Regions from separate parts of the Promicromonospora noduliphila genome, predicted to be linked through region 1. Evidence: riboswitches for the same ligand, from Rfam matches in the RefSeq annotation. Region 1 holds a riboswitch; each other region holds the start of a gene.
What was found. A riboswitch is a leader RNA that binds a small molecule or an ion and turns the genes downstream of it on or off. The one in region 1 is predicted to bind cyclic di-AMP.
Positions count from the first base shown of each region.

Region 2: linked by a shared signal. The riboswitch ahead of AC0QU1_RS00445 (C40 family peptidase) and the one ahead of AC0QU1_RS23790 (C40 family peptidase) in region 1 are both predicted to bind cyclic di-AMP.
Region 3: linked by a shared signal. The riboswitch ahead of AC0QU1_RS17170 (C40 family peptidase) and the one ahead of AC0QU1_RS23790 (C40 family peptidase) in region 1 are both predicted to bind cyclic di-AMP.

Region 1 is NZ_CM167806.1:5,457,840-5,467,707, forward strand. Features, by position in the region: gene AC0QU1_RS23770 (hypothetical protein) at 1-471, shown strand, start outside; gene rocD (ornithine--oxo-acid transaminase) at 582-2,246, shown strand; gene AC0QU1_RS23780 (aspartate aminotransferase type Ic) at 2,263-3,546, shown strand; gene AC0QU1_RS23785 (universal stress protein) at 3,621-4,598, opposite strand; gene AC0QU1_RS23790 (C40 family peptidase) at 4,781-5,518, opposite strand; cyclic di-AMP (ydaO/yuaA leader) riboswitch at 5,569-5,731, opposite strand; gene AC0QU1_RS23795 (iron-dependent transcriptional repressor DtxR) at 5,934-6,650, opposite strand; gene serC (phosphoserine transaminase) at 6,733-7,842, shown strand; gene AC0QU1_RS23805 (MHYT domain-containing protein) at 7,996-8,814, shown strand; gene AC0QU1_RS23810 (MarR family winged helix-turn-helix transcriptional regulator) at 9,095-9,541, shown strand; gene AC0QU1_RS23815 (MFS transporter) at 9,538-9,868, shown strand, end outside.
Region 2 is NZ_CM167806.1:102,114-111,981, reverse strand. Features, by position in the region: gene AC0QU1_RS00480 (FBP domain-containing protein) at 1-391, shown strand, start outside; gene AC0QU1_RS00475 (hypothetical protein) at 485-742, opposite strand; gene AC0QU1_RS00470 (mycothiol transferase) at 823-1,341, shown strand; gene AC0QU1_RS00465 (winged helix DNA-binding domain-containing protein) at 1,459-2,568, opposite strand; gene AC0QU1_RS00460 (C40 family peptidase) at 2,997-3,680, shown strand; gene AC0QU1_RS00455 (S8 family serine peptidase) at 3,762-4,823, opposite strand; gene AC0QU1_RS00450 (hypothetical protein) at 4,985-5,878, opposite strand; cyclic di-AMP (ydaO/yuaA leader) riboswitch at 6,072-6,235, shown strand; gene AC0QU1_RS00445 (C40 family peptidase) at 6,237-6,980, shown strand; gene AC0QU1_RS00440 (TrkH family potassium uptake protein) at 7,201-8,568, shown strand; gene AC0QU1_RS00435 (hypothetical protein) at 8,665-9,603, opposite strand; gene AC0QU1_RS00430 (GlsB/YeaQ/YmgE family stress response membrane protein) at 9,600-9,863, opposite strand.
Region 3 is NZ_CM167806.1:3,895,361-3,905,228, reverse strand. Features, by position in the region: gene AC0QU1_RS17175 (purine-cytosine permease family protein) at 1-914, opposite strand, end outside; gene AC0QU1_RS17170 (C40 family peptidase) at 1,056-1,889, opposite strand; cyclic di-AMP (ydaO/yuaA leader) riboswitch at 1,891-2,061, opposite strand; gene AC0QU1_RS17165 (FAD-binding oxidoreductase) at 2,379-3,719, opposite strand; gene AC0QU1_RS17160 (hypothetical protein) at 3,894-4,481, opposite strand; gene AC0QU1_RS17155 (serine hydrolase) at 4,716-7,013, shown strand; gene AC0QU1_RS17150 (sensor histidine kinase) at 7,017-8,450, shown strand; gene AC0QU1_RS17145 (response regulator) at 8,462-9,124, shown strand; gene AC0QU1_RS17140 (glycoside hydrolase family 5 protein) at 9,449-9,868, shown strand, end outside.

The DNA.
Region 1 (9,868 bases):
ATCCCCGCGGTGGGTACCGCAGCGAGCGTCGCGCTGTCGACGAGCGACGTGGCGACGTTCTTCGCCTCGTCGGCGGCGTTCTCCCTCGCCGTGGCGGACGTGCACGGGATCGACGTGCAGGACGTGCCGCGGCGTCGGGCACTGCTGCTCGCCACCGTGCTCGGTGACCAGGGCGCCAAGGACGTCGAGAACGCCATCGGCGGGTCCGGCGTCGCGTGGGGCAAGGTGCTGCTCACGAGCATGCCGCGCACCACGCTGCACCGGGTGAACAAGGCGCTGACGCACCGGTTCATCCAGCGGCAGATCGCCAAGCAGGGCAGCCTGCTGCTGGGCCGCATCCTGCCGTTCGGCATCGGCGCGGTCGTCGGCTGGGTCGGGGCGCGGGCCCTCGGGCACACGGTGATCGGCCAGTCCCGCGTCGCGTTCGGCGCTCCCCCGGAGCGGTTCCCGCGCGTCATCGAGCAGAAGTAGTCCGGGACCCGCCGGTCCGGGGAACCCGCTGGTCGGGGACCCGGCGTCGGGCGGGCCGATATCTGCTACCTGCTCGGCAAGATGCCGGGTCCCGACCTAGGCTGCGGGGCATGGCGGACACGACGCACGGCGCACTCGCCCCGACGTACCATCCACTCCCGGTCACGATCGCGCGGGCGCACGGTACACACGTATGGGACACGGACGGCAACGAGTTCCTCGACTTCCTGTCGGGGTACTCGGCCCTGAACTTCGGGCACCTGCACCAAGGCCTGCTGGCCGCTGCGATGGCGCAGCTCCGCCAGGTCACGCTCACGTCCCGCGCGTTCGACCATGACCGGCTCGAGGAGTTCGCCCAGCGGCTCGTCGACGTGGTGGGTCCGCTGACGACCGGCGGCGAGGACAGCCTCGTCGTGCCGATGAACACGGGTGCCGAGGCCGTGGAGACCGCGATCAAGGCGGTCCGCAAGTGGGGCTACGACGTGCGCGGCGTGCCGGAGGACAAGGCGACGGTCGTGGTCGCCGACGGGAACTTCCACGGCCGCACCACCACGCTCGTCGGCCTCTCGGACGACCCGGCCGCCCGCGGCGGGTTCGGCCCCTTCGCCCCCGGGTTCGTCCGGGTCCCCTTCGGCGACCTGGCCGCCGTGGCCGACGCCGTGGACGACACCACGGTGGCCGTCCTCATGGAGCCGGTGCAGGGCGAGGCCGGTGTGGTGCTGCCGCCCGACGAGTTCTGGCCGGGCCTGCGCGAGCTCACCGCGGAGAAGAACATCGCCCTCGTCGCCGACGAGATCCAGTCGGGCCTCGGCCGCACCGGCACGACGCTCGCCTGCGAGCTGTGGGACGTGCGGCCGGACCTGGTCTGCCTGGGCAAGGCGCTGGGCGGCGGGATCGTCCCGGTCTCGGCGGTGGTCGGCAGGCCGGAGATCCTCGGCGTCCTGACGCCGGGCACGCACGGCTCGACGTTCGGCGGCAACCCGCTGGCGTGCGCGGTCGGCATCGCCGCGCTCGACCTCCTCTCGACGGGGCAGTACCAGGCGCGCGCCGCGGCGTCGGGCACGGTGCTCAAGGAACGGCTCGACGCGCTCGTGGAGCGCGGCATGCTGACCGGGGCGCGCAGCATCGGCCTGTGGGCCGGGATCGACGTGGACCCCACGCTCGGCACGGGACGGGAGCTGTGCGAGGCCCTGCTGGAGCGCGGCGTGCTCGCCAAGGACACGCGCGAGTCGACGATCCGGCTGTCCCCGCCCCTGTCGATCGTGCAGCCGGAGCTGGAGATGGCGCTGGACATCCTCGAGGAATCTCTGGTGGCGCTCGGGAGCGAGGGCGCGTCGGAGGGCACGGCCACGGCGGACGAGGCAGACGCGGACTCCGAGGTGACCGAGACGGCGGACGAGGCCGAGACGTCCGACGAGGCCGGAACAGCTGAGACCGCCGAGCCGGCTGCCGAGGCCGACAGCAGCAGCACCGAGGCCGATACTCCCAAGAACGCCGAGGCAACCGGCAAGACCGAGGCTGCCGAAGGCACCGAAGCGCCCGATGCCGAGCAGCCTGGCAACACGGACACCGAGCAGCCCGAGGAAGACGACAAGCCCGCCGAAGGCAGCGCCGACGACAAGAAGCCTGCTGGCGCGGACGCCGTCGTCAAGAAGCCCGCCGACACCAAGACCGCCGACGGCGACACAGACGCGAACAGCCCCAAGGACGACGCGGCCGGCGACACCCCCACCGGCAAGGGCGAGCGCTCCGAACTGTCACCGACCGCCGGCTGAGCGTAGGCTCCGGGAGGTGACCACTACGACGTCGTCCCCCACGACCGCAACGTTCCCGGACCTCGCCGAGCTCCAGCAGGCCTACGCCGAGCTCCAGGCCAAGGGCCTGAAGCTGGACCTCACGCGCGGCAAGCCGTCGGCGGAGCAGCTCGACCTCGCCGAGCCGATGCTGGCCCTGCCCGGCGTGGGCGTGCACACCGACGACACCGGCACAGACACGCGCAACTACGGCGGGCTCGACGGCGGCCTCGCCGTGCGGCGCATCTTCGCCGAGCTCCTCGACGTGCCCGTGGAACAGCTCCTCGCGGGCGGCAACGCGTCGCTGACCGTCATGCACGACATCGTCACGTTCGCCGAGCTGTTCGGCTTCCCCGACTCCCCGAAGCCGTGGGCGCGCGAAGAAACCGTGCGCTGGATCTGCCCGGTCCCCGGCTACGACCGCCACTTCACGATCTGCGAGGCCATGGGCATCGAGATGGTCCCGGTCCCGATGACGCCGGACGGTCCGGACGCCGAGGCCGTTGCCGCCCTCGTCGCCGAGGACCCCACGATCAAGGGCATGTGGGTGGTCCCCACCTACTCCAACCCGGACGGCGCGGTCATCACGGAGGACGTCGCCCGCGCGCTGGTCTCGATGCCCACGGCCGCGCCGGACTTACGCATCCTGTGGGACAACGCGTACGCGGTGCACCACCTGACCGATGACGAGGTGACCAGCCCGAACGCCATCGCGCTGGCGGCGGAGGCCGGCCACCCGGACCGCGTGCTCCTGTTCGCCTCGACGTCGAAGATCACGTTCGCGGGATCGGGCGTCGCGTTCCTCGGGAGCTCGCCGGCCAACATCGCCTGGTACAAGAAGCACCTGTCGGCCGCGTCCATCGGCCCGGACAAGATCAACCACCTGCGGCACGCGATGTTCTTCGGCTCGGCCGACGGCGTACGCGAGCACATGCGCAAGCACCGCGAGATCCTGGCGCCCAAGTTCCAGGCCGTCGTCGACATCCTGGCGCAGCGCCTCGGCGGGTACGGCATCGCCTCGTGGACCGAGCCGAAGGGCGGCTACTTCGTGTCGCTCGACGTCGCGCCGGGCACGGCGTCGCGCGTGGTGGAGCTGGCCAAGGGGGCGGGCATCGCCCTCACGCCCGCCGGTGCCACGCACCCGTACGGCAAGGACCCGGAGAACAAGAACGTGCGCCTCGCGCCGTCGATGCCCCCGCTGGACGAGGTCCGCACGGCGATGGACGGCGTGGCGACCTGCGTGCTCCTGGCGGCGGCCGAGGCCGCGGCGGCGCGCGACTGACCTGCCCTGCCAGAACCCAGGCCCTCAGGTCACCGGAGTGACCTGAGGGCCTGACACGTTGTGGACGGCGCCCCTCAGTCCGCGCAGTGCTTGTTGACCACGAGCACCGGGCACGCCGAGTGGTGCAGCACGGCCTGGCTCGTGGAGCCGAGCAGCAGCCCGCGGAACCCGCCGCGGCCGCGCGAGCCCACCACCACGAGGTCCGACGCCGTGGAGAACTCCGTGAGCAGCTCGGCGCCCGTGCCGTCGAGCACGATCCGCCGGATCCGCAGGCCGGGGTTCTCGGCCTCGTAGCGGTCGATCAGCACGTCCATGCCGGCCCCGATGTCCGCCAGCACCTGCTCGCGGTCGATCGACGACGGTAGCCACGCCAGCATCCCGGCATTGCCGACGGGCACCCCGGTGACGGCGGTCAGCTCCGCACCCCACGCGTTGGCCTGCTCTATCGCGTGCTGCAGCGCCCGCTCGGCCTGCGGAGACCCGTCCACGCCGACGACGATGCGGCGCACGTCCCGGATCTCGCCCGGGCCGGCCGCCACGGCGGCCTCCGTCGCGGCCTCGCCCGACTCGGCCGGCTCGGCGTCCGGCGCCTTCCACTGGACGCCGCGGTTGGTCTCGGCGCGCAGCGGCACCACGACCACCGGGCACCGCGCGTGGGCGGGCAGCGCGGACGACACCGTGCCCAGCAGGCGTTCCGTGAACCCGCCCTTGCCGCGCGTGCCCACGACGGCGAGCCCGTAGTCGCCGGACAGCTCCACGAGCACACCCGCTGCATCACCCGTCGCCACCTCGGTGGTGGCGCGCACCCCGGCGTCGGCCACGCGGGCCTCGGCCTCCGCGAGGACCGACTTGGCGCCCTCCTGGATGGTCGTGTCGTCGAGGGCGGCATAGCCACCGTCGAGTGACGCGGCCGTAAAGGACGGCAATGAATAGCTGCACACGATGTGCAGCGCCCACCCCACGCGATGTGCGTACGCGGTGGCCCAGTCCAGCGCGTGCAGGCTCGCGGCCGATCCGTCCACACCGACCAGTACGACCTCGGATCGTGTCATCGCCAGCCCTTTCCCTTGGCAGTGCACCTTTGCACTCCAACGCTACCGGCGGGGCACAGGTTGTGGGTATCCGGTAGCAAAAAGAATGCCGAAGGATGGCAAAGCAGAGCGCCCGCCAGTGTCCACCCGGTCATCGGGCGGGGCACTGACAGGCGCTCTGCTCGGGTCCTGCGCGGCTGGGCTCAGCCCATGCGGACGAACGTGGGGTTCGACTGCCAGATGGGGCGGAAGTCGACGACGGTGCCGGGCTTGGACGCGTCGATCATCGTGTTGCCACCGGCGTAGATCGAGACGTGGCCGGGCGTCCACATCAGGTCGCCGGGCTGGGCCTCCGAGGCCGGCACGATGGTGCCGTAACCGGGCTGCGCGGACGACGAGTGCGGCAGCGCGATCCCGAGCTGACCGTAGACGTACGCAGTAAAGCCCGAGCAGTCGAAACCACTCGGGCTGGAACCACCGGAGACGTACGGGACGCCGACGTAGCGGCTGGCGATCGAGATCACGGAGTTGCCGATCGCCGAGTCGGGGATGTCGACCGAGGTGGCGACCATGCTGGCGGCCTCGGCAGCCTCCTCGGCGGCGGCCTCGGCAGCCTCTGCCGCTTCCTCGGCGGCGAGCTCGGCCTGGTACTCCTCGTTCTCGGCGGCGGAGACCACGGACACCGCGGCCTTCTCGACGTTGAGCTCGGCGTCGGGGGCGACGGTCACCACGGGAGCGTTGGACAGCGACTCCCGCGCCTGCGCCGTCAGCGCGTTGAGGTCGACCGAGTTCATCTTGGCGGCCGGGCCGGTCTCCATCGGAGCGGCCTGCGCGGCCACCGCGCCACCGAAGGTCGAGACGAGGAGCGCGCCACCCGCGGCGGCGACCGCGGTGCGGCGACCGACGGCGGCGTTCTGGGCGAACTCGGTGAGCGGAGTCACGGGTCGTCGCGCAGCACGGTGGCGTGCGCGTGTGGTACGTGCAGTCACGTAGAACCTCTCCTTGTACGCCTTCGAGGTCAGCTGTCGGGTTCGGGTGGGAGAAATCACCCGGCCGTGCACTCCCGAAGGACTGCCCGGCTTCACCCCGAGGACGCACCCTGGCGCCCGATGGTGGGTCCCCCGCCTCTGTCATGCGGTCGTCTTGGGGCCTCGGGCCGGTGACAGAGTTCGGCGTCCGTCCGAGGACTACCCCGGATAACTCCGGGGGAGCGGTCCGAACTTAGCGGACCTCACCCGCGATGTCACGTTCCGGCAACGAATAACGGAACGTGTCGGACGCGTGGTGACTGGTTTCGGACAAACCGCCCGCCGAAAGGGCCGGTTCTCGCCCACCGAACGGCCGGTTCGAACCCGCTCAGGACGTCGCGACGAAGAGGTGACGCGCCAGGTCCTCGCCCAGCTCAAGGGCGGTGCCGGCGCCGTCGACCGTCACCGTGTACGTCCCGTCGTCGAGCTCAGCGGTGACCCGCGCGCCGGGCACGAGGCCGGCGTCGGACAGGCGGGCCAGCAGCTCGACGTCCGTCTGCAGCGGCTCCGCGATGCGGGTGAGCGACGCCGCGAGCGGCTCGCCCTTCACGCCCTTCTTGGCCGCGGCCTCGAACGCGGAGGGCAGCGAGATGACGCCGGTGAGGAACGGCACGTCCGTGTAGTCCTCGCCGAGCTCCGACAGGCCGGGGATCGGGTTGCCGTACGGGTCGTGGTGCGGGTGGTCCAGCAGGCCCACGAGCCGCTTCTCCACCAGGTCGCTCATCACGTGCTCCCACCGGCAGGCCTCGACGTGCACGTGCTCCCAGTCGAGCTTGATCACGTCGGTCAGCAGGCGCTCCGCGAGGCGGTGCTTGCGCATGACGCGCGTCGCCTTGTCGTGGCCCAGCTCGGTGAGCTCCAGGTGCCGGTCGCCGGTCACGATCACGAGCCCGTCGCGCTCCATGCGCGCGACCGTCTGCGACACCGTGGGGCCGGAGTGCCCCAGGCGCTCCGCGATGCGCGCGCGCAGGGGGGTGATGCCCTCCTCGTCGAGCTCGTAGATCGTCTTGAGGTACATCTCGGTGGTGTCGATCAGATCCGTCACGTCAGCTCCCGTCATGCGCGCAGCCGTCCAGTCGCCCTGGGCTCGGCGCCCCGGGCGTCGGCCCAGGTTCTAGTCTAGTTCTGTGCCACTGACAATCCCGCCACACCTCCTGCCCGCCGACGGCCGGTTCGGCTCCGGTCCCTCCAAGGTGCGCAAGGGGCAGGTCGATCATCTCGTGGCGAACGCCCACGTGCTCGGCACGTCCCACCGCAAGGCGCCCGTGAAGGGCCTGGTGCACCGCATCCGGGAGGGTGTGGCGGAGCTGCTCGGCGCGCCCGACGGCTACGAGGTGGCCCTCGGCAACGGCGGCTCCACCGCGTTCTGGGACGTCGCGACGCTGTGCCTCGTGGAGCGCAGGGCCCAGCACGCGGCGTTCGGCGAGTTCGGCGGCAAGTTCGCGACGGCGACGTCGCGCGCCCCGTTCCTCGAGCCCTCCCAGGTGATCTCGGCCGAGCCGGGCACGGTGGCCTACCTCGCGCCCGCCGACGACGTCGACACCTACGCCACGCCGCACAACGAGACCTCGACCGGCGCCATGGCCCCGGTGCTGCGCCCGGCCGGGCCCGACGGCGCCGTCGTGCTCACCGACGCGACCTCCGGTGCCGGCGCGCTGCCCGTGGACCTGAGCCAGACCGACGCCTACTACTTCGCCCCGCAGAAGGCCTTCGCGGCCGACGGCGGCCTGTGGCTCGCCGTCCTCTCCCCCGCCGCCGTCGAGCGCGCGGCGCGGATCGAGGCCTCAGGACGCTGGGTGCCGGAGTTCCTGTCGCTCACGACGGCGGTCGAGAACTCGCGCCAGGACCAGACCCTCAACACGCCGGCGGTCGCGACGCTGCTGCTCCTCGCCGACCAGGTCGAGTGGCTGATCGCCCAGGGCGGGCTCGAGTGGTCGGCGAAGCGCTGCGCGACGTCGGCCGAGATCCTCTACTCCTGGGCCGAGGCGCGGGACTGGGCCACGCCGTTCGTGGAGCGCCCGGAGGAGCGGTCGACGGTGGTCGGCACCATCGACCTGGCCCCGGAGGTCGACGCCGGACGGCTGCTGGACGAGCTGCGCGCCAACGGCATTCAGGACGTGTTCGCCTATCGGAAGCTCGGGCGCAACCAGCTCCGGGTAGGTATGTTTCCCGCGGTCGAACCCGACGACGTCGCGGCGCTCACCGCCTCCATCGACTACCTCGTCGCAGGCCTCTGACCAGCCTGATCACGTCCGCAATATCCCTTCGACGGGGAGTTCTGCCTATTGTCCCTGGTACAGGGGCTTCTGTAACGTTTCCGCAACAGAGGGAACCATTCTGAGGGGCTGTTCAACACCATGCCAGTGATCGACCACTTCACATTCGGGATCGTGACGCCCCTGCTGGCGTACGCGATCTCGTGCACCGGCGCAGCGACGGGCCTTGCGTGCACGTCTCGAGCCCGAGCAGCCTCGGGCGGCGCGCGCGCGGCGTGGCTCGTGTTCGGCGCCATCGCACTCGGCGGTACCGGGATCTGGGTGATGCACTTCGTCGCCATGCTCGGCTTCTCGGCTTCAGGCGTGACCATCAGATACAACATTCCCGAAACCCTCCTGAGCGCGGCGATCGCCATCGTCGTGGTGGGTGCCGGCCTGTTCATCACGGAGCTGGGCAAGCGAAAGCTGCCCGCGATGATCGTGGGCGGTGCGCTCGCAGGCGCCGGCGTCGCGGCCATGCACTACATGGGCATGGAAGCGATGGAGATGTCGGCGCAGGTCGTCTACAACCCGACCTACGTGATCGCGTCGGTGGTCGTCGCGGTCGTCGCGGCGACGGCGGCGCTCTGGTGCACCGTCCACATCCGCGGCACGCTCGCCACCATCGTGGCCACGCTGATCATGGGTCTGGCGGTGACCGGCATGCACTACACCGGCATGGCGGGTGTCTCGGTGATCAACCCGGTCGACAGCGTCCCGGCCGGCGCGTCCACCATGCAGCTGCTCGTCCCGCTCGTGATGGCGGTGAGCGTCGTGACGTTCCTGCTCATCCTCGGCATCGGCCTCTGGCCCACCGAGGAGGAGCTGCGCACGCAGGCCGAGTTCGAGAACCGGCTCAAGGCGCACACGGAGCAGAGCCAGCGGTTCGAGACCATCCAGCAGGAGCTGCAGCCGGGGCCCGCCCAGTTCGCGCAGACCCATCGCGTGCGCTGACCCTCGGCGACAGTTACTTCGGAGCGCCCGTCCCCCTCGGGGGGCGGGCGCTTCGTCGTTGGGGCGGGGCTTCGTCGTCGGGCGGGCGCTTCGTCGTCGGGGCGGGCGCTTCGTCGTCGGGGCGGGCGCTTCGTCGTCGGGGCGGGGCTTCGTCGTCGGGGCGGGGCTTCGTCGTCGGGGCGGGCGGCTTCGTCGTCCGCCCGACGGCGTGCCTGCCGCCGCGAATGGTGTGACCAGACCCACGTACCGTTAGCAAGGCTAATGATCTAAACTAGTGCGGGTGTCGTCGAGCTCCCGCAGACCGAGCCGAAGCCCGGCCACGGTCGGGGGCGACCTGCGCGTCGCCCTCACCCGCATCTCCCGTCGTCTGCGTGCCGAGCGCGGCGAGGCCGACCTCCCCGAGGGGCAGTTCGGGATCCTGACAGTGCTGCACAAGCACGGCGAGATGTCCCCAGGTTCCCTCGCCGAGCACGAGCGAGTGCGCCCGCCGTCGATGACCCGCGCCGTGAACACCCTGGCGGAGCTCGGCCTCGTCGAGAAGGTGGAGCACGAGACGGACAAGCGCCAGGTCGTCGTCCGCCTCACCGCCGCGGGCGAGCGCGAGGTCGCCGAGACCCGGCGTCGGCGTGACGCCTGGCTCACCAAACAGCTGTCCACCCTGACCGTAGAGGAGAGAGAGATCCTTGCGGGAGCCAGCGAGCTCCTGATCCGGATCGCCGCTCGATGAGCGCCACCTTCGCCAGCCTGAAATACCGCAACTATCGTCTCTGGTTCGCCAGCGCTCTCGTCGCCAACATCGGCACCTGGATGCAGCGCGTGGCGCAGGACTGGGTAGTCCTGACCGTCCTCACCAACAACTCCGGCGTCGCCGTGGGTGTTGTCACCGCGCTGCAGTTCCTGCCCCACATCTTCCTGTCCGCGTGGGCCGGCCTGCTCGCCGACCGCGTCGACCGCCGCAAGCTCCTGATGCTCACGCAGGGCGGCATGGGCGTGCTGGGCCTCGGGCTCGGTGCGCTGGTGCTGTCCGGCGCGGCAGAGCTGTGGCACGTGTACG
Region 2 (9,868 bases), 680 kb from region 1:
CGTCGGCTGGCGTGACCGCAAGGCGCCGCTGTCCGCGTACGTGGTGCTCGAGCTCGACGGCGAGGCCACGGGCGTGCTGCTGCGCGCGGCCGACGCGAAGGCGGGCCGCGCACGCACCAAGGGCATGTGCGCCTGGTGCGAGGACGTCGTCGTGACCGACGACGTCTCCCTCTACGTCGCCCGCCGGGGCGGTGCCTCCGGGCGCAACGGGAACACGATCGGCACGCTGATCTGCACCGAGTTCGGCTGCTCCCGGAACGTGCGGCGCGCGCCGACGTTCACGGAGGCGGGCAACGACCCGGCCATGCGTGAGCTGATCATCAACCGGCGCATCGCCGGTCTGCGCGAGCGGGCCGCACGGTTCGTCGCAGAGGTCGGCAGCACGCGCTGACGTACTCGGACGCGCAGGCCGCTCCGGTGGCCTGCGCGTCCGACACGCGCTCGTGCGGCTGCCACGGCCCCGGCCGCACGCACCTGCGCCGGCTCACGCCCGCGAGCCGGGACCGGACCGCAGGCGCGCGGCCGCGGCGATCGCCGCCTCGCACCACACGACGGCAGGCCGGTCGACGGCGCCGCGCATCACGATCTGCCGGCACAGCTCGCCCAGGCCGTCGGTCGCCGCACGTTCGGCGTCGACGCCCGGGAACAGCCGGCGCACGGAGAAGACGACGGCGCGACGGTGCGCTGCCCACTCCGAGGGGTTGGAGGCCAGTCCGTAGGTCCTGCTTCTTGTCTGGGTCATGCCCTCATGACGCGAAACTCCCCGAGATGTCACAGCACTTTCGCGACCCAGTTTCGGCCGGCGCGACGTAGCCTCACCGAATGCCGCTCTCCGACCGCGAACCGATCCTCGACACCGCCGACACCGCCGTGCTGTTCGGCGCGTACCTCGACTACTACCGGCAGGCGGTGGACCGGAAGCTGCGCAGCCTGCCGGAGGCCGACCTGCGCGCCTCGCGGCTCCCGTCGGGCTGGTCGCCGCTGGAGCTGCTGATCCACCTCGTGCACATGGAACGGCGCTGGTTCCGGTGGGGGTTCCTGGCGGAACCGGTCGAGCACCCGTGGGGCGACCACGCGCGTGAGGACCCGCACGGACCATGGGCGGTGCCGGACGGCGTGGGCCTGGACGAGCTCCTCGGCGCCCTGCATGCGGGCGGTGTCGCGACCCGCGAGGTGCTGGCGGCGCACGCCATGGACGAGCACGGCGCCCTCGGCGGACGGTTCACCGCGAACCCGCCCACGCTCGCGTGGATCTGCTTCCACGTGCTGCAGGAGTACGCCCGCCATGCGGGCCACCTGGACATCACGGTCGAGCTCGGGGGCGGCGCGACGGGCGAGTAGCGGCGCGGAGTCAGTTCGCCCCAACGGCTCGAGCCGACTCCAGCAAGGCTCCGCGGCTCGTCGAGCGCGTTCCGCGTCGGCCACGCTGACGCGCCGCCCGACATCCGTCCTCGCCGACTACGCGTCCCTCGCGTAGTCGACCCGGCCCAGCTCCAGCCAGGACGCGAGCTGCTCGATCTCCGCGTGCACCGCGTCCATGGTGGCCCCGTCGAACGGCAGGTCCTCGTGCACCGCGAAGACGTTCAGCACGCCCTCCTTGCGGTCGGCCTTGGCGTCGAGCTTCCCCACGAACCGCTCCCCGTGCAGGATCGGCAGCGCGAAGTACCCCCAGCGCCGCTTTCCCTTCGGCTTGTACATCTCCAGCATGTACTCGTAGTCGAACAGGTCGAGGAGCCGGGGCCGGTCGGCGGCTGTCGCGTCGAACGGGGACAGCAGGGCCGTGCGCGGCTCGAACTCGTCGTCCACGCGGTCCAGCAGCTCCGGGTGGACGCGCCACTCGCCGTCGACCCCCTCGACCTCGACCGCCTCGCCGGGTAGGTCCACCCACCAGCCGCCGTCGCCCGCGCGGCCCTGCACCCGCTTGCGGGCGATGCCCTCCGCGGCCAGCCGCCGGTCCACCCGCTCCCGCAGCGCTTCGGCCAGCGGAACCGCCTCGACCTGCGGGTACACCCGCTCGGCGAGATCCCACAGCCGCTGGCGACCCTTGCGTCCCACCATCGCGAGCTTGCCCTGCATGTTCAGGGCCTCCAGCATCTCGGCCACGCTGCGCCGGCTGCTCCAGCCCTCCGCGCCCCAGGTGAACGGGACCCGCGCCGTGTCCGGCACGTCCTTGGCGAGCACCGGCCCCTCCGCCTCGACCAGGGCCAGCACCTCCCGCTCGAAGTCCGCGTTGTCGGCGAGCCACTTCCGCATGGTCTCGTTCTGCGGCCACCGGGCCATCTGCTCCAGGTACAGCGGCAGGTCGCCCATCGACCGCACGGTGCCGCGGAGCTGGAACAGCATGCGGTCGGTGATCGCGTCGTCGACCGCGCCGAGCCAGTACTCGTTCCCGAGCCGCGACCAGGCGACGAGGTCCACCGCCGGCGCCACGGCCGACGTCGGGTCCACCGCGAGGAACGTCAGGTCCTCCACCAGGTGCACCAGGTCGACCGGCCGGTGAGCGTCGAGGAGCTGCGCGCGGAGCGCGATGCGGCGCGCCTGCTGCACGGTGAGCCGGTGGGTGGCCATGCCGCGAGGATACGGACGGGTACCGACAGAGGCGCCAGGGCGGCGCCTCGCGCGGGGCGCAGGAGCCGGGTACAAGAGCTGACACGCCGCCGGAGACCGGCGTGTCGCATCATTTCCTCTCGTGTTTGGCAACGCCCCTCACGGCATCATTTTGGTGACGAGAATGACCCTTACGCTGGGAAAAGGCATCTGGTCGAAAAGTTACGCGCAATTTGGACACTCTGTTACTTCACGACAACTGTTATCTGATCGAGACAAGGTGGTACCCCGTATGTAGCGTCGGTTTCGTTGCGCCACCGGAGGCACAACCGCGGGCCCCATTCCCCAGACCGGTACGGGCCCACGAACCCGGCGACTGGAGAACTTCGGTGAGTACCACCGTCCGGCGCGCTCGACACCGCGCCGATCATGCTCCTAGCACTTCGTTCATGACCGTGACCCGCACCGCCGCCCGCTCTGGCGCGCTGATCGCGGCATCATCCGGACTTCTCGCGACGGCGCTCGCACCCAGCGCATACGCGGTCGCGGCAGACGGTTCGAACCGACTGGCGACCGTCGACAAGACGGCACTGACGCAGGAGACCCACAGGGAGGTCCCCGCGGCGCCGGCGGTACAGGTGGCGAACGACGCGAAGCTCGAGATCGAGAGCGCCGCCGTCAAGGTCACCCCCGCTCCGGAGCCGGAGCCCGTCGTGGAGCCGGCCAGGTCCTTGGAGGTGGAGGCCACGGCGGTCGCCGACGAGGCAGAGCCCGCTACCCCGGACTACGCGTCCGACGGCTCGATCGGCGCCCAGGCCATCTCGATCGCCATGCAGTACATCGGCATCGCCTACGCCTACGGCGGCAGCTCGCCCGACACGGGCTTCGACTGCTCCGGCCTGATCAAGTACGTGTACGCGCAGCTCGGCGTCGACCTGCCGCACTCGTCGTCGTCCATGGTGGGCGCCGGCTACCAGGTCGAGTCGCCCATCCCCGGCGACATCGTGTGGACCCAGGGCCACGTCTCCCTCTACGCCGGCGACGGCATGGTGGTCGAGGCCGCGAACTACGGCAGCCCCGTCCGGTACGTCTCGCAGTGGCAGGACTACGCGGTCTACATCCGCCCCTACTGACCGAGCCGCCGACACAAGACCGGGCGGGCCGGGACCGTGGTCCCAGCCCGCCCGGCTGCTGTCTCGGCAGCGGACCGCCGGTCAGTACGCGACAGCGGCCGCCGCGTCGACGATGCCGTACCCGTACAGCGGCGTCCACAGCCCCCGCAGGCCCAGCAGCGGGTCGTTGGCCGTGTACAGGATGGCCTTCTCCACACCCGCCGTCGGACGTCCCTGCGCGAACAGCAGTGCGGCAACGCCCGCCACGTGCGGCGTCGCCATGGACGTGCCCGCGTACGAGTCGTAGCTGCCCCCGCTGCAGATGTCCGACCCGGTACCCACGGGAACCGTGGACCAGACGTCGCCGTCGCAGCCGGTCAGGCCGCCCGAACCGCCGGGCGCCGAGACGCTCTTCAGGTCGAGCTTGATCGGCAGCTCCGAGTAGTAGGAGTGGATACCGGCCGAGTCCGTGGCCCCCACGCAGATCGCGACGCTCGTGAACGCCGGGTCGCTGCAGAGCGGGGTCGAGGAGTTGCCGGCCGCCGCCACCGTGAGCACGCCCTGGGTACGGGCGTACGCGATGGCGTCACGCATCAGGGAGTCGACGCCGAGGATCGTCAGCAACTGCGCCCCGGGGCCGGAGCCCAGGGAGAGGTTGATGACGTCGGCGCCGTGGTCGGCAGCCCAGCGGATGCCGTCCGCGATGTCCTGCGACGAACCCGACCCGGCCTCGAGCACCTTGACCGGGAGGATCTTGGCGTCCGGTGCCACACCCGCCACACCGATGCCGTTGTTCGCCGCAGCGGCCACGATGCCCGCCACGTGCGTGCCGTGCTCGTCGCCGTTGTTCTTGCCGTCGGGGCCCCTGAAGTCCCCCTTGCCGCACGGACGGACGTTCGCGCAGCCGGTGAAGGTGGCGCCCGGCAGGAGCTGCCCTGCCAGGTCGGGCTGGTCGAAGTCGACACCCGTGTCGACCACTGCCACCACCGCGCCCTCGCCGGTGCTGACCGACCAGGCAGCCTCGGCGTTGATCTGGTCCAGGCCCCACTGCTTGCCCCGGAGGGGATCGCTGGTCGCGGCCTGTGCACCCGGTGCCATGGCGACGAGCACCGCCACGGCGAGCGCCGCGGAGGTGGCGGCGCCGACGAGTGACCTTCTCTTCATATATGCCCCCATTGCTCGCACAGAGGCTGATTGCCCCCGAACTGACCTAAACGTAGGGGGACCGGACATGTGTAGAACAGGGTAGATGCGCGGTTGTGGGTGAAATTTACACAATCGCAATCAGTAGTGGCCCGGCCTGACCGACCTGGCCAGGCCCGAGATCAGGCCAGCGCCTCGAAGAGCTCGCCCTCCTCGTCCGCCGCCTCACGCGAGAGCCGGAGCGCCGCGATCGCCGCGCCGAGCAGCAGGGCGACCACCCAGGCGCCGAGCTGGTGCCCCTCCGTCACGATCGCCGCAGCGGAGATCTCGTCCCAGACGATGCGCCCCACCGAGGACAGGTTCTCGGCGAGCACCGACCCCGATCCGAGGTCGTCCTGCACGGCGAGCAGCGCCGGCCCGGTCGCCTGCAGCGCCCAGACGACGCCGGCGGTGGGCAGCCAGCCCAGCAGCTCCATCGGCCGGCTGTCCACGGCGAGGCCGAACGCGATGCCGAGCGCCACCGCGAAGATCCACCAGGTGCCGGCGGGGGACACGGAGTTCCCCGGCACGAGGCCCCAGAACCACCCGTCGAGGAGGACGACGGGCAGGGCGAGCGCGAGGCCGCGCAGCGCCGCCGGACCGAGGCTCGCCAGGAGCCCGGCACCGAGCCCGACGAGCCCCACGGCACCGGTGAGGACGAGCATCCCGAGCGGCACGACGTCGTCGCCGGTCTCGCGGACCGCGAGCCACCAGGAGGTGCCGCCCGTCGCCGCCATGCCGAGCAGGGTTCCGGCGATCGCGGCGCCCGCTCCCGCGCCGGCCGACGCCGGGATGCGGGCGGTGCCGCCCGCCAGGAGGCCGCCGAGCAGGGCCATGACGACCAGGCCGACCACGTCGCCGTCGGCCGTGAAGGGGAGCGGGAGGAAACCGCCCGCCGCGGCGGGCGAAGCCTCGGCGAGGCCTGTGACCTGGTACAACACCTGCAGCAGCCAGGGCAGGAACCCGCAGACCCACCAGACGATCGCGCTGATGGGGACGACCCACCAGGCAGAGACGCGGTACTCCTTGTCGTCCATGCCGCCGAAGGTAGCGGATATGTGATGTCGGTCATAACCCCTGACGCCCGGAACGGTGCAAATCTGCATCTTCGTTGGGTCAGACCGTAATGCGTAACCCGATCGTGACTTTTTCCGTGAAGGTGTGTACTTTGACTTCTGCTCCACCGCATCGGTGGAGTCGTGAGCCGGGCGCCGAGTCCTGTCACCGGTTCATGACCAGACGCTCAAGACAGGAGCGGGGGACCCACTTCCGGGCGACAGCAGGATCGTCGTCCTCGGGGTGAAGCCGGACGGAACCCCCCAGTAGCCGTGCGGCCGGGTTGTACTCCTACCCGAACCCGACAGCTGACCTCGCAGGCGGTACAGGAGACATTAGGTGACGAACTCCATCCGTGGCCGGCACCGCGACAGCCGGCCGGCCATGACACCGCTGACCATCCTTGCCCGTACCGCCACCGAGAACGCCGGCACCGTCGCTCGCCGAGGAGCGATCGCCGCAGCAGCGGGTGGCGTCCTGATCTCGACCATCGCCACGACGGCGCACGCAGCCCCTGCGATGGACCTCAAGACCGACGTCAAGACCGCGAAGCTCAACTCGGCCGACCTCAGCTCCCTCACCGCGGTGGCCAAGCAGGCCGTGGCCGCAGCCCCCACCGTGACCGTCCCGGCCGACGCGAAGATGCCGATCGAGATGGAAGCCCTCGGCGCCTCGTCGGGCTCCGGTGCCGACGGCGAGAAGGGCGAGGCGACCGCCGCCGTCGTCTCGGTCGACGCGCCGGACCCCGTCCCGCTCGGCCAGCAGGCCGTCAACATCGCCTTCAACTACCTCGGCATCACGTACGTGCTGGGCGGCGCCTCGCCGGCCACCGGCTTCGACTGCTCCGGCCTCATCTCGTACGTGTACGCACAGCTCGGCTACTCGCTGCCGCACCAGTCGGGCGCGCTGCTCGGCTCCGGCTACCAGGTCACCTACCCCGAGCCCGGAGACATCGTCTGGACGCCGGGCCACGTGGCCCTCTACGCGGGCGACGGCATGATCATCGAGGCGTGGGCCGCCGGCATGCCGGTGCGCTACACCGAGATGTGGCAGAGCAGCCCGACGTTCATCCGCGTCGCCTGACGCACCTACCGCACGTCGCGCTCGCCGCAAGCAAGGCCGCGCTCTGCGCCAGCAGAGCATCGAGAGGCGCCGCCTCCGCATCGGGTCCCGCCCGACGCCGGAAGCGGCGCCTCTCGCGTGCCCGCACCCGCCGACGGGCTACGGTGACCGTCGGACGTCCGGACGGCGTCCGCGAGGCAGCGCGAGGCAGTTCGGCGCCGGATGAACGAAGGACTACCAGATGCGGTTCAGCAGCCCCGTGGGCCGGGAGCAGGGCCGCGGCGCGGCCCTGGGAAGGCGGCCGGGTCAGCTCGTGATCGTGGGCTTCCTCGGCGCGATAGCCGTGGGAACCGTGCTCCTGCTGCTGCCCGTCGCGGCGTCCGGCGAGCCGGCCACGTTCATGGAGGCCCTGTTCACCGCGACGTCGGCCGTCTGCGTGACGGGGCTGATCGTCACCGACACGCCGGTCTTCTGGTCGGGGTTCGGCGAGGCCGTGATCCTGGTGCTCATTCAGCTCGGCGGCCTCGGCGTGATGACGGTCGCGTCGCTGCTGGGGGTGCTGGTCAGCCGGCGCCTGGACCTGAGCACCCGGCTGGTCGCCGCGGCGTCGACCCGCACCGTGGGCCTCGGCGACGTGCGCCGGATGCTGGTCCGGGTGGTCATCCTCGCGCTGGTCGTCGAGGCGGTCGTGGCCCTCGTGCTCGCGGCGCGCTTCGCCGTCGCCTACGACCAGCCTCTCGGCCAGGCGCTCTGGCACGGCGTGTTCCACTCGGTCTCCGGCTACAACAACGCGGGCTTCGCCCTGTTCTCGCTGTCGCTGATCGACTTCGTGGCCGACCCGTGGATCTGCGTGCCGATCTGCGTCGCCACGATCCTGGGCGGACTGGGCCTGCCCGTCGTCCTGGAGGTGCTGCGCGAGCGGCGCCGTCCGGGGCGCTGGAGCGTCCACACCAAGATCACGCTGCTCATGACGGCCCTGCTGCTGGTGGGCGGTACCGGCTTCTTCCTGCTGACGGAGTGGGACAACGCGGCCACCATGGGCACGCTCGACACGGGCGGCCGGGTCCTGGCGTCGTTCACGCAGTCCGTCCAGGCGCGCACGGCGGGGTTCAACTCCGTGAGCACGGGCGACATGCACACCGAGACCTGGCTCGGCACGGTCATCCTGATGTTCATCGGCGGCGGGTCGGCGGGCACCGCCGGCGGCATCAAGGTCACCACGTTCGCCGTGCTCGCCGTGGTGATCTGGTCGGAACTGCGGGGCGACCCGGACGCCACCGTCTTCGACCGGCGCATCTCGCCCGCCACGCAGCGCCAGGCGCTCACCCTCGCCCTGCTGGCCGTGGCGATCGTGGTGCTCCCCACCCTGTGGATGACGGCGCTCTCGCCGTTCACGGTGGACCAGATCCTCTTCGAGGTGACCTCAGCGTTCAGCACCACCGGCCTGTCCACCGGGATCACGGCGTCCCTGGCCTGGTACCACCAGCTCGTGCTCGTGGTGCTGATGTTCATCGGGCGGCTCGGCCCGATCACCCTCGGCACCGCGCTGGCCCTCCGCGCGCGACGGCGCCTGTACCGGCTCCCGGAGAGCGCGCCGATCATCGGCTGAGCCGGAGGTGCGGCGAAGGGTGGGGGCCGGCACCCGCCCCGAGCGGAACCGCAGGCTCAGCCGACAACCAGCAGAGCCTGAGCCGGAGGTGCGCCGTCACTCCGGCCAGGCGCAGTAGTCCGCGATGAAGGCGAACAGGTCGGCGCGGGCGGCGTCAGGCATCGGCACGTAGACGACGTGCTGCGGCTCCCCGTCGACGCTCGCGTACACGGGCAGGAACGTGCCCCGCTTGTCCTCGCCCACGGCATGGGCGTCGCAGCGGGCCGGCACCACCGGGAGCACCAGCCGGCCGGAACCCTGCCCGGACAGCTCCCGGCCGGTCCATCCGGAGCCGCCGCCCGGGTTGCTCAGGAGCGTGGTCCCGCCGATGCGGTCGACGGTGACCTCCGGACCGCCCGCCACCGGCTCGATCCGCATCGTGACCAGGGCGGCCCACTCGCCGTCGCGCCGCTCGACGGGCACGTCCGCGTCGACGGCGAGGTCCGCACCCGCCGCCACGGCGGCCTGGGCGCAGTCCACCGCATGGTTGCGGGCGAGGTGTCCGGCGGGATCGCCGACGTCGTCGACCACGACGTCGGTGGCCGGGCCCAGGTCCTCGTACTCGCCGAGCGCCAGCGTGATCGTGGCCGACGGCGCGGGGTCCGGCACGGGCTCGCCCGGTCCCGCCCGGTAGCCCGCGCACTCCGCCTCGCCCAGCCCGACGTAGACGTCACGCGTCGTGCCGGGGCGCAGGGCGATGGTGCGCCCCTCCCTCGTAGGGTGCGACGGCCCGAAGCCGTCGGCGTGCAGGGCCCCGGCCAGGAGCGTCATCGTCTCGTCGGAGTCGTTGGTGACCGAGAGCAGGATCTCCCGGTCGGCGTACTGCGTGCGCCCCTGCCCCACCTCGACGCTGAGGCGGGCGGCCACGCCGTCCGGCACGGGACCCAGGGTGGACGACGGCGCCGCGGCGCCGCCCGTGCAGGCGACCGCGGCCGCGCCGATCACCGACGTCAGGACGACGGCGGTGAGGGCGCGGCCGCGGGCTGCTGCGATCAAGCGTTCCTGCGACCGAAGATGGCCTGCGCGATGAGGATCACGATGATCGCGCCGATCACCGCGAAGAGCCAGGTCGACCAGGACCAGAACTCGCTGAAGCTGATGTTGAAGATGAGTCCACCCAGCCAGCCGCCGAGCATGGCGCCGAGCACGCCGAGGAGCAGGGTGACCCAGAAACCACCCGGCTGCTTGCCCGGGATGACGATGCGTGCGATCACGCCGGCGATCAGTCCGAGGATGAGAAAGGCCCAGAAGCCCATGGTTT
Region 3 (9,868 bases), 1.6 Mb from region 1:
GCGCCGCCGATCAGCCCCGCCAGGGCCACCACCACGAACGGGATGAGGAACCAGGTGGGCAGGATGGTGGACAGGGCGCCGATCGGGTCGGCGCCGATCGCCTCGTTCAGCACGGGATCGGAGCCAGCGAGCAGCAGACCGAACACGAGCAGGACCACGGGGGCCAGCGAGGCGCCGAAGGTGGTCCAGCCGACGATCCGCGGGCCCGAGGCGGTCCGGGGGAGGTAGCGCGAGTAGTCGGCGGCCATGTTGACCCAGCCCAGGCCGAACCCGGTCATCATGAACACGAGCCCGCCGATCACCTGCGGCCCGCCGCCCGCAGGGATCGCGGCGACCGTCCCCCAGTCGACGTGGTCGGCCACCAGGACGATGTAGACGAGGGTGAGCACCGCCGTCAGCACCGTTATCACCACCTGCAGCCGCATCACCAGGCCGAACCCGAAGACGCCCGCCGCCACGACGATGCCCGCCACGACCACGAGGGCGACGACCTTGGTCGCCGTGCCGCCGCCCCAGCCGAGGGCGCCGAGCACCGTGGAGGTCGCGAGCGTGGCCAGCGCCACGAGCACCGTCTCCCAGCCCACGGTGAGGACCCACGACAGCAGCGACGGCAGCCGGTTGCCCTGGACGCCGAAGGCGGCCCTGGACAGCACCATGGTGGGCGCCGAGCCGCGCCTGCCCGCCAGCGAGATGAACCCGCAGAACAGGAACGACACCACGATGCCGACGATCCCGACCACCACGGCCTGCCAGAACGACACCCCGAACCCGAGCAGGTAGGAGCCGTAGCCCAGCCCGAGCACCGAGACGTTGGCCGCGAACCACGGCCAGAACAGCTCGCGCGGCGACCCGCGGCGCTCGCTCTCGTCGATGGTGTTCAGGGCATTGGTCTCGATGCTCGTGGCTGAGCTCATACGGGTGATCCTGCCACTCGCCACTGACACGGGGATGAGAGGTGCGCCACGTTCGTCCCTGACCACAGTCAGGTCCGGGGGGACGGCAAAGGGCCCGCACCGGATGGTGCGGGCCCTTCGGTCTCAGCGGGGCCGGCGGACTCAGCCGACGCGGATGAACGTCGGGCTGGACTGCCAGATCGAGGTGTAGCGGACGGTCTCGCCGGGGACCGGGGCCTCGACCTGCATGCCGTCGCCCGCGTAGATGGCGACGTGGCCGGGCGTCCAGATGAGGTCGCCGGGCTGTGCCTCGGCCGCGGAGACGACGGTGCCCGCGTAGCGCTGCTCCGCGGAGCTGTGCGGCAGGCTGATGCCGACCTGGGCGTACACGTACGAGGTGAACCCGGAGCAGTCGAACCCGGCGGGGGTCGAGCCGGCCCAGAGGTACGGCACGCCGAGGTACTGCATGGCGATGTCGACGATCGCCGAGCCGGAGGTAGCCGCAGGGGCGGCCTCCTCCACCGCGGGCTCCTCGGCGACGGCGGTGGCCGTGACCTCCTCCTCGGCGGGCTCGACGACCTCCTCGACGACCGGCTCGGGCTCGGGCTCCGGCTCGGGTGCCGGCGTCACCTTGATCGTCCCGGTCTCCAGGGTGAACTTGCTCTTGGCGGTGACCTTCACGGCCGGCGCCGTGTCCGCCTTCGCCGTGGTCAGCTTCGCGGTGGTCACCTCCCGTGCGGCGTCCTTCACCGCGTCGAGCGTCACGGCGTCGAGCTCCGCCGTCGTGGTGTCCGGCTCGGTCGCCGGGGCCGCGGCCGCCGGAGCGGCGCTGGCGGGCCCCGCGAGCAGGGAGACGATCAGTCCCGAGCCGGCCGCGACGACCGCGCTCCGGCGGGCCGTCGTGGAGATGCCGCGCGCGGCGGCGCGGGTGAACGGGGTCAGGGGCGTGATGGGTCTACGGGCAGCACGATGGCGCCCGGGCGTGCGAGTAGTCACGTTCGGCTTTCTCCCGACGCCTACGAGGTGAGCTGTCGGATTCGGATCGGAGAATGACCCGGCCGCGGTCCTAACCTGTGCGGCTTCACCCCAAGGACACCGATGGTGCCCACTTACCTGGTTCCCCCGTCCCTGCCATCTGGTCAGTGCAGATCTCGGGCGGTGGCAGGGCTCGGCGTCCGCCTCGAGTACCCACGGACTTTCCCGCGAGCGGGACCGACCGTAACCCGGAAGGGCCAGAAAGTCACAATCCCGTTACGGAGCGTGCTGTGGAGGGGCGCGGCTATTGACCGAATTATCCGGTCTGATATAAGGGCCCGCCGCAGCGTCGCGGTCGCCGAACCGCAACGACACGCCGGCCGGCTCGTCGTGTGCCGGCATGTCGTTGCGGTTCGGCGACCGGGAGCACGCGCAACCTGCGGTTCGGCGCCCGGCTCGGGCCCGCCCAGGCGCCCGGCTCGGGCCCGCCCAGGGCGCACCGGACCGGGTCTAGGCGGGCCGGACGTTGTGGTTGAGGCGGAACAGGTTGTCCGGGTCGTACTGCCGCTTGACCGCGGCCAGCCGCTCGTACGTCGGGGACGGATAGACGGCGGCGACGTCCTCCTCGGTGGCGGATGCGAGGAAGTTCGCGTAGGCGCCGTCGACGTGCGGGGCGAGCTTCGCCCAGATCGCTGCCAGCCGGGGGCGGGCGGCCTCGACGACGGGCTTCGGCCCGCCGGTGACGGTCGCGACCATCAGCTCCGCCGCGCGGTGCGCGTAGGCGGTGGCGTCGCCGGCCACCCGGGACACCGCCCCGCCGACGGCGCGGACGGAGATCAGCGGCGACCCCTGCGCCGTCCCGACCTCGGCGAGGGTCTTCAGCGCCTCCGGCACCGACTCGCGGCGCACGAAGCCGCTGTGGGCGAGCAGCTCGATGCCGGGCGGCGGGGCGGCGCCCTCGACGAGGACGTCCGCGTAGGGTTTCAGCGCGACGTCGTCGGCGACGACGGTGCCGAGCCGGCGGATCGGGTCGATCGCCCGCGCCGCGAGGCCGGCGTCGTCGCCGTCGAACGCGACGTGGATCTCCACGGGCGCGTCCGGGCCGCCCGCGAGCGGGTTGGCCAGGGTGGCGACCGAGGTGAGCTCCTCCGGGGCGGTGCGGAGGTGGTCGGCCCAGCCCTGGAGGACGGTCACCGCCTCCGACGCCGGGAAGGTCACCTTGCCGAAGAAGACCTCCGTCGTGGGGTGCGCGACGAACTCGAAGGCTGTCACGACGCCCAGGTTGCCGCCGCCACCGCGGACCGCCCAGAACAGCTCCGGGTGCTCGTCCGCGCTCGCGGTGACCACCCCGCCGTCGGCGGTGACGACCTCCGCCGCGACCAGGCTGTCCAGGGCCAGGCCGTACTTGCGCACCTTCCAGCCGATGCCGCCGCTCAGCGTCAGCCCGCCGACGCCGACGCTCTTCGTGTCACCGGAGGAGATCGCCAGGCCGTGCGGGGCCAGCGCGTTCGCCACCTTGCCCCAGGTGGCGCCGCCGCCGATCCGGACGAGGTGGCGGTCGCCGTCGACCACCTCGACGTCGGCGAGCTTGCTCAGGTCGATCACGACGCCGCCGTCGTTGGTGCCGAAGCCCGGGAAGCTGTGGCCGCCGCCGCGTACGGACAGCGCGAGCCCGGAGGCGGCGGCGAAGCTGACGGCGGCGCGCACGTCGCCGACGGTCGTGGGGCGCAGGACGTAGGCCGGGCTGCCCGCGACCAGGAGCGAGCGGCCGGCCGACTCGTACTCGGCCCCGCCCGGTTCGATGATGTCGCCGCCGAAGTCGCGGCGCAGGGTGTCGACTGCTGAGGTCATGACGTTCCTTCCACAGGGGGAGTGGCGCTCCACAGGGGGAGTGGCGCTGCGTGCCGCAGCGGACGAAGGCATGACTCCTCAGCCGCCGCCGATGTGACAGGGCAGTGTGTGATCCAGGCCACACCCTGGCCGTGGCGGATCAGCGCCGGCCGGCGGCGCCGACGGTTCGCGTGGTCAGGCGGGCTCGACCTTGTCCGCGTCCCTGGAATCGGCGCCCGCGTCCGAGGAGTCGGCCGTGGCCTGCCCGCCCTCGTCCGCGGGCCCGGCCTTCGCCTTCCCGCCGTTGTCCGCGCCGTCGCCCTTGTCCTCGTCCTGGAAGACGTCGGTCATACCGCCGACCGTCACCAGGAGCGTCGTGAACAGCGTCACCGCGGCGGCGACGATCCACAGCAGCCACTGCAGGAAGGGCAGCGCCTGAGCCAGCGCCCCGAGCTGGAACAGGCCCCCGGCCACGCCGCCACCGACCAGGACCACGAAGATGACCCCGATCAGCTTTCCCGCGTCCAGCTTGCGGCGCGCCCGCCGCCGCTTGCCGCCGGGCGGGACGGCCCGGCGCGCGGCATCGACGGCCAGGCGGTTCATCGCGTCCTCGAGGGCCGCCCTGCCCTCGCCGTCCGGCATGTCCTTGTGGATGGCCACCAGGCGCTGCAGCCGGCGCTCGCCGCCGGGCAGCACGCCCACGAACGAGGCGATCGCGGACAGGACGGCGCCCATCGTCGGGAGCGCCACGGACACGATCGACACGATCTCCGACGTCGTCACGGGCAGGAGCCTAGCGATCCTCCGCGGTTGACCATGCGCCTGCTGCGAGATGCGGCCCGCGTTCCCGCAGCGAGCGCATGGTCCACCTCGGTCGTAGGCGGCTCCGCCAAAGGTCGTAAGCCAAGTGCCTGCCTGCGGGCGATGTGGTGAAAAGGGGATCCCGACAGGCTGGTCCCGTCCGGAGAAAAGGCTCCGGAGCAGCCCGAACACCTGCCGAGCGCGAGGAGCGCGACGATGTTCCCGTCCACTGACCACACGCCCACCGAGCGGCCCGGCGGCGACCCGCTGAGCGGCCGCCCGCTGCGCGACCACCCGCTGCACGGCCGCCCGGCGCACCGTGCCCGACGAGTCGCCGCCGGCCTCGCCGCACTGGGGATCCTTGCCGTCACCGTCGCGGCCGGCGCACCGGCGTCCGCCACGGTGCGGACGACGGCGACCGCGGCCTCCGCCACGGCGCGGACGGCGACGGCGGCACCTGCGACGCCGACCGCCGCCGCCCCCACATCGACCGGGGCGACCGCCGCCGCATCCGGCACCGCGACCACTCCGGCGTCGACCGCCGAGGACCCCGCCCCGCCCCCGCGGATCTCCGCCCCGGCCGGCGAGCACCCCCTGACCGCGCAGGACGTCGACGCCTGGCTCGACGGCCTGCTGCCGGCCGCGCTGGAGAGCGCTGGCATCGCGGGCGCCGTCGTCACCGTGGTGGACGACGGCGAGATCGTCACCACCCGCGGCTACGGCTACGCCGACACGGGCACGACGGGCGGCGAGGCCGTGCCGGTCGACCCCGAGCGCACGCTGTTCCGCCCGGGCTCGGTGTCCAAGCTGTTCACGGCCACCGCCGTCATGCAGCTCGTCGAGCGCGGCGACGTCGACCTGGACACGGACATCGCGGAGTACCTCGACTTCGACGTCCCACGCAGGTTCGACGGGCCGATCACGCTCCGGCACCTGCTCACCCACACCGCCGGGTTCGAGGAGCGGATCGCCGGCCTCATCGGGTTCGGCGACCAGCCGGTGGTCCTCCGCGACGCCCTGGCCGAGGACCCGCCGGAGCAGGTCTACGAGCCCGGCACCGTGCCCGCGTACTCGAACTACGGCAACGCGCTCGCCGGCTACATCGTCGAGCGGGTCAGCGGTGTGCCGTTCGAGGGGTACGTCCAGCGGAACATCCTCGCGCCCGCCGGGATGACGTCGTCGACCTTCGAGCAGCCGCTGCCGGCCGAGCTGCGCGACCGGATGTCGCAGGGGTACCCGTCGTCCGCAGCGGCCCCCGGGCAGTTCGAGATCGTCGGGACGCCGCCCGCCGGGGCCCTCACCGCGTCGGCGCCCGACATGGCGCGCTTCATGCTGGCCCAGCTCGGCGAGCCGGGCACCGGCTCGATCCTCGAACCCGAGACGCTCGACCTCATGCAGGCCCCAGCGCTGGACGAGAGCTCGCTGGGCAACCTCGCCGCGAGCCCCCGGATGACGCTCGGCTTCTTCGACGAGAGCCGCAACGGCCACCGGATCGTCGGCCACGGCGGCGACACCCAGTACTTCCACTCGCACCTGCAGCTCTACCCGGAGGAGCGCACCGGGATCTTCGTCTCGCTCAACAGCACCGGCGCGAACGGCTACGTCAGCCTCGCGCTGCGCGACTCCGTGCTGCACGGCTTCAGCGACCGGTACTTCCCGGCCGGCACGGCCGACGTCGCCGGCGCCGCCGGGACGGGCACCCCGGCGGCCACCACGGACGGCGGCGGCGCGGCGGGCACCACGGACGGCGGCGCGGCGCCGGCCACCACCGAGGCGACCGCCAAGGAGCACGCGGCGATCGCCGAGGGCACCTACGTGTCGTCGCGCGGCATGCAGAGCACGTTCCTCGCCGCGCTCGACACCTTCAGCACCACCCAGCTCACGGCCCGCGCGGACGGCCGCCTGCTGATCACCCCCGGCCCGCTCTCGGTCTCACCGGCCCTGTACGAGGAGATCGCGCCCTGGGTCTGGCGTGAGGTCGGCGGCCAGCGGACCATCGCGATGCGGGTCGCGGACAACCGGGTCGAGGCAATCTCGTTCGAGGGGGCCTTCGCGATGCTGCCGGTCCAGCCGGAGCGCGCCCCGGCGGTCGTGCTCCCGGTGCTCGGGGTCTCCGCCCTGATCCTGCTGGTGACCGCCGTCGCCTGGCCGGTCGGCGCGATCCGCCGCCGGGTCCGGAGGCTCGCCCTGCCCGAGGGCACCGGACGCGTGTCCCGCATCCTCACGAAGATCGCGGTGGTCGCCACCGTGTTCGCCCTGGCCGGCTGGACCATCACCGTGCTGACGGTGATGAACCTGCAGGACGTCCCGGTGGCCTCCCTGCGACAGCTCCAGGTGGTCCAGGGGATCGGCGTGCTCGGCCTGGTCCCGGCGGTGGTGCAGGTGGTCGGCGCCGTCCGGCACCGGCACGGCTGGGCTCGCATAGCGGGCACGGTGCTCGTGGTGCTCGCCCTCGCCGGGGTCGCGTGGCTCGCCTTCGCGCTCCGCCTGCTGGCGCCGTCGGTATCGTACTGAGCCATGCCGACGACGGACGGGCCGACCACGGGCGGCCCCACGCAGGGCGGGCCGACGGACGGCTCCGCGGCGCTCGGCGACGTCCCCGTCCCGCAGCGCGCCGGCCGGCTCGACGCGCTGCTCGACCGGCTCGGCCTGACCACGCCGCTGGCGCGGGACGGCCTGCTGGCGGGGCTCGTCCTGCTCGTGACGGCCGGCCTGATGGTCGCGCTCTTCGGCGCCGTGCTGGAGAGGGAGGGCCTGGTGGTCGGCCCGGCGCAGGGTGTGGTGCTGGTGGTCGCCTCGTGCGTCGCGGCGCTGCCGCTCGTCCTGCGCCGGGTCCGCCCGGTCCTCTGCCTCGGCCTGGTCGTCGCGTGCCAGGTGGTCGTCGTCGCGGTCTCTCCGCCCGAGCTGTCGGTCGGTGGGATACCCCAGTTCGTCGCCGCCTACACGGTCGGCACGCTGCTGCCGGCCCGTCGCGCCCTCGCGATCACGGCAGCGGCGGTGCCGGCCGCACCGGCCACGGCGGTGGTCGTGAGCCTCGTCGCCGGCGTCAACCCCCTGGTCCCGGCCGGCCTCCACCTGCTGGCGGGTCTCGTGACCTACGTGGCCAGCGTGCTGGTGGGCGGCGCCGTGGCGACCCGGCGGCGCTACCTCGAGCTGCTCCGCCTGCGGGCGGCCGAGCTCGTGCGGACGCAGGCGGCGACCACCCAGGCCGCGATCTTCGCCGAGCGGTCGCGCATGGCGCGCGAGCTGCACGACGTCGCGGCGCACCACCTGTCCGGCCTGGTGGTGCAGGCCGCCGCCGTCGAGCGGCAGATCGACAGCGACCCGCAGGCCGCCAAGGCCGGCACGGCCTGGATCAGGGCGCAGGGCAAGGAGACGCTCGACAGCCTCCGCCTCATCGTCGGCGTGCTGCGGGAACGCCCGAGCGTGGACGACGACGGGCACGACGCCCCGCCGCCGGGGCTCGGCGCGCTGGACGGGCTCGTCCGGACGGCGCGCGGCCTCGGCGACGGCGTCGACCTGGTCCGCGAGGGCACGCCGCGCGAGCTCGCCCCTATCGCCGACGCGGCCTTCTACCGGGTGGCCCAGGAGTCGCTCTCGAACGCCCGCCAGCACGCGCCGGGTGCGCCCGTGCGGATCGCCGTCCGGTTCGGGGAGCGGGAGGTGTCCCTCGACGTGGTCAACGAGCGCGCCGTGGGTGGCGCCGCCGCGGACTCGGCGCGTCGGGACTCGGGGCGTGCGGACTCGGGGCGGCAGGGGATGGGTCTGATCGGCATGCGGGAGCGGGCGCACCTGGTCGGGGCGACGCTCACGGCGGGCGCCACGCCGTCCGGCGGGTGGCGCGTGCTGCTCACGCTCCCGCTGCACCATGAGGCCGGCGGGACGCCGGCTTCGGCGGGGCCTGGCGGGCGACCCGGCACGGCGGGCGTGCCGAGCGAAGGGGGACAGTGATGATCAGGGTCATGCTCGTCGACGACCAGGCGGTGGTCCGGGCGGGGTTCCGGTTCCTCCTCGAACAGGCCGAGGACATCGAGGTGGTCGCGGAGGCCGCCGACGGTCCGACGGCGGTGGAGCTCGCCCGCCAGCACCACCCCGACGTCGTCTGCATGGACGTGCGCATGCCGGGCGGCGACGGCCTCGCCGCGACCCGGGAGATCGTGTCTGCCGGCGGCCCGCCGGGTTCTTCGAGCACGACGCCGGCGGTGCTGGTCGTGACCACGTTCGACCTCGACGAGTACGTGTTCGGGGCGCTGGAGGCCGGCGCGAGCGGGTTCATCCTCAAGGACTGCGAGCCCGAGGAGCTGATCGACGCCGTCCGCCGGCTCGCCGACGGGCAGGGCCTCATCGACCAGGCGGTGACCCGCCGGGTGATCACCGAGTTCGCCCGCCGCAAGGCGCCGCCGCAGCACGCGTCGGACGCCGTGGCGCAGCTCACCGCCCGGGAGGCCGAGATCGTGCGGCACCTCGCCAGGGGGCTGTCGAACGCCGAGATCGCGCGGGAGCTCGTCGTGGAGACGAGCACCGTGAAGTCGCACCTCGGCCGCGCCATGGCCAAGGTGGGCACCCGCGACCGGCTGCAGACGGTGGTCTGGGCCTACCAGAACGGCCTCGCCGACCCGGCATAGCCCGAACAGCCCCCTGCCCGGGCCCCGGATGTTTCCCGAACCCGACCGACGCCGTGCACCGCTTCTCTTTGAGACCGAGGTTTGTTGGCTTTAAACCCCATCAAAGCCAACAAACCTCGGTCTCAAAGAGAAGGGAACCAGAGCCCGGGCCGGCTCCACGACGTGTGGGAATCCCCCATTTCACCCGGCTGCGGATCTTGCTAGCTTCCTTGCAACCGGCGGGTCGGCAGAGCAGCCGGCCGGCTACGGCTCCGTCCACAACCGAGGTGGTCTCATATGGTCTCCCGCCGCGCACCGATCGTCGTCGCAGCTGCCACGGCTGCGATGTTGGCACTCGGAACGGCCCTCGTTCCCCTGCTGCCGGCCACGGCCGTCGTCACCGGCTCCGCACCGGCGCGGACCGCGACCGCGCCGCAGTCCGGGTCCGCACCGGAGCAGAGCGCGACGACGCCGAGGTCCGAGTCCGAGCCGGACGCCGTCACCCCCGTCGAGGCCAACGGTCAGCTGCGCGTGTGCGGCGTCCGGCTGTGCAACGAGCAGGGCACGCAGATCCAGCTCCGCGGCATGAGTACGCACGGCACCCAGTGGTATTCGCAGTGCGTCACGAACGCCTCGCTCGACACCCTCGCGTACGACTGGAACGCCGACGTCATGCGCATCTCGACGTACGTGCAGGAGGGCGGCTACGAGACCGACCCGCAGCGGTTCACCGCGCTGGTCAACCAGTACATCGACATGCTCACG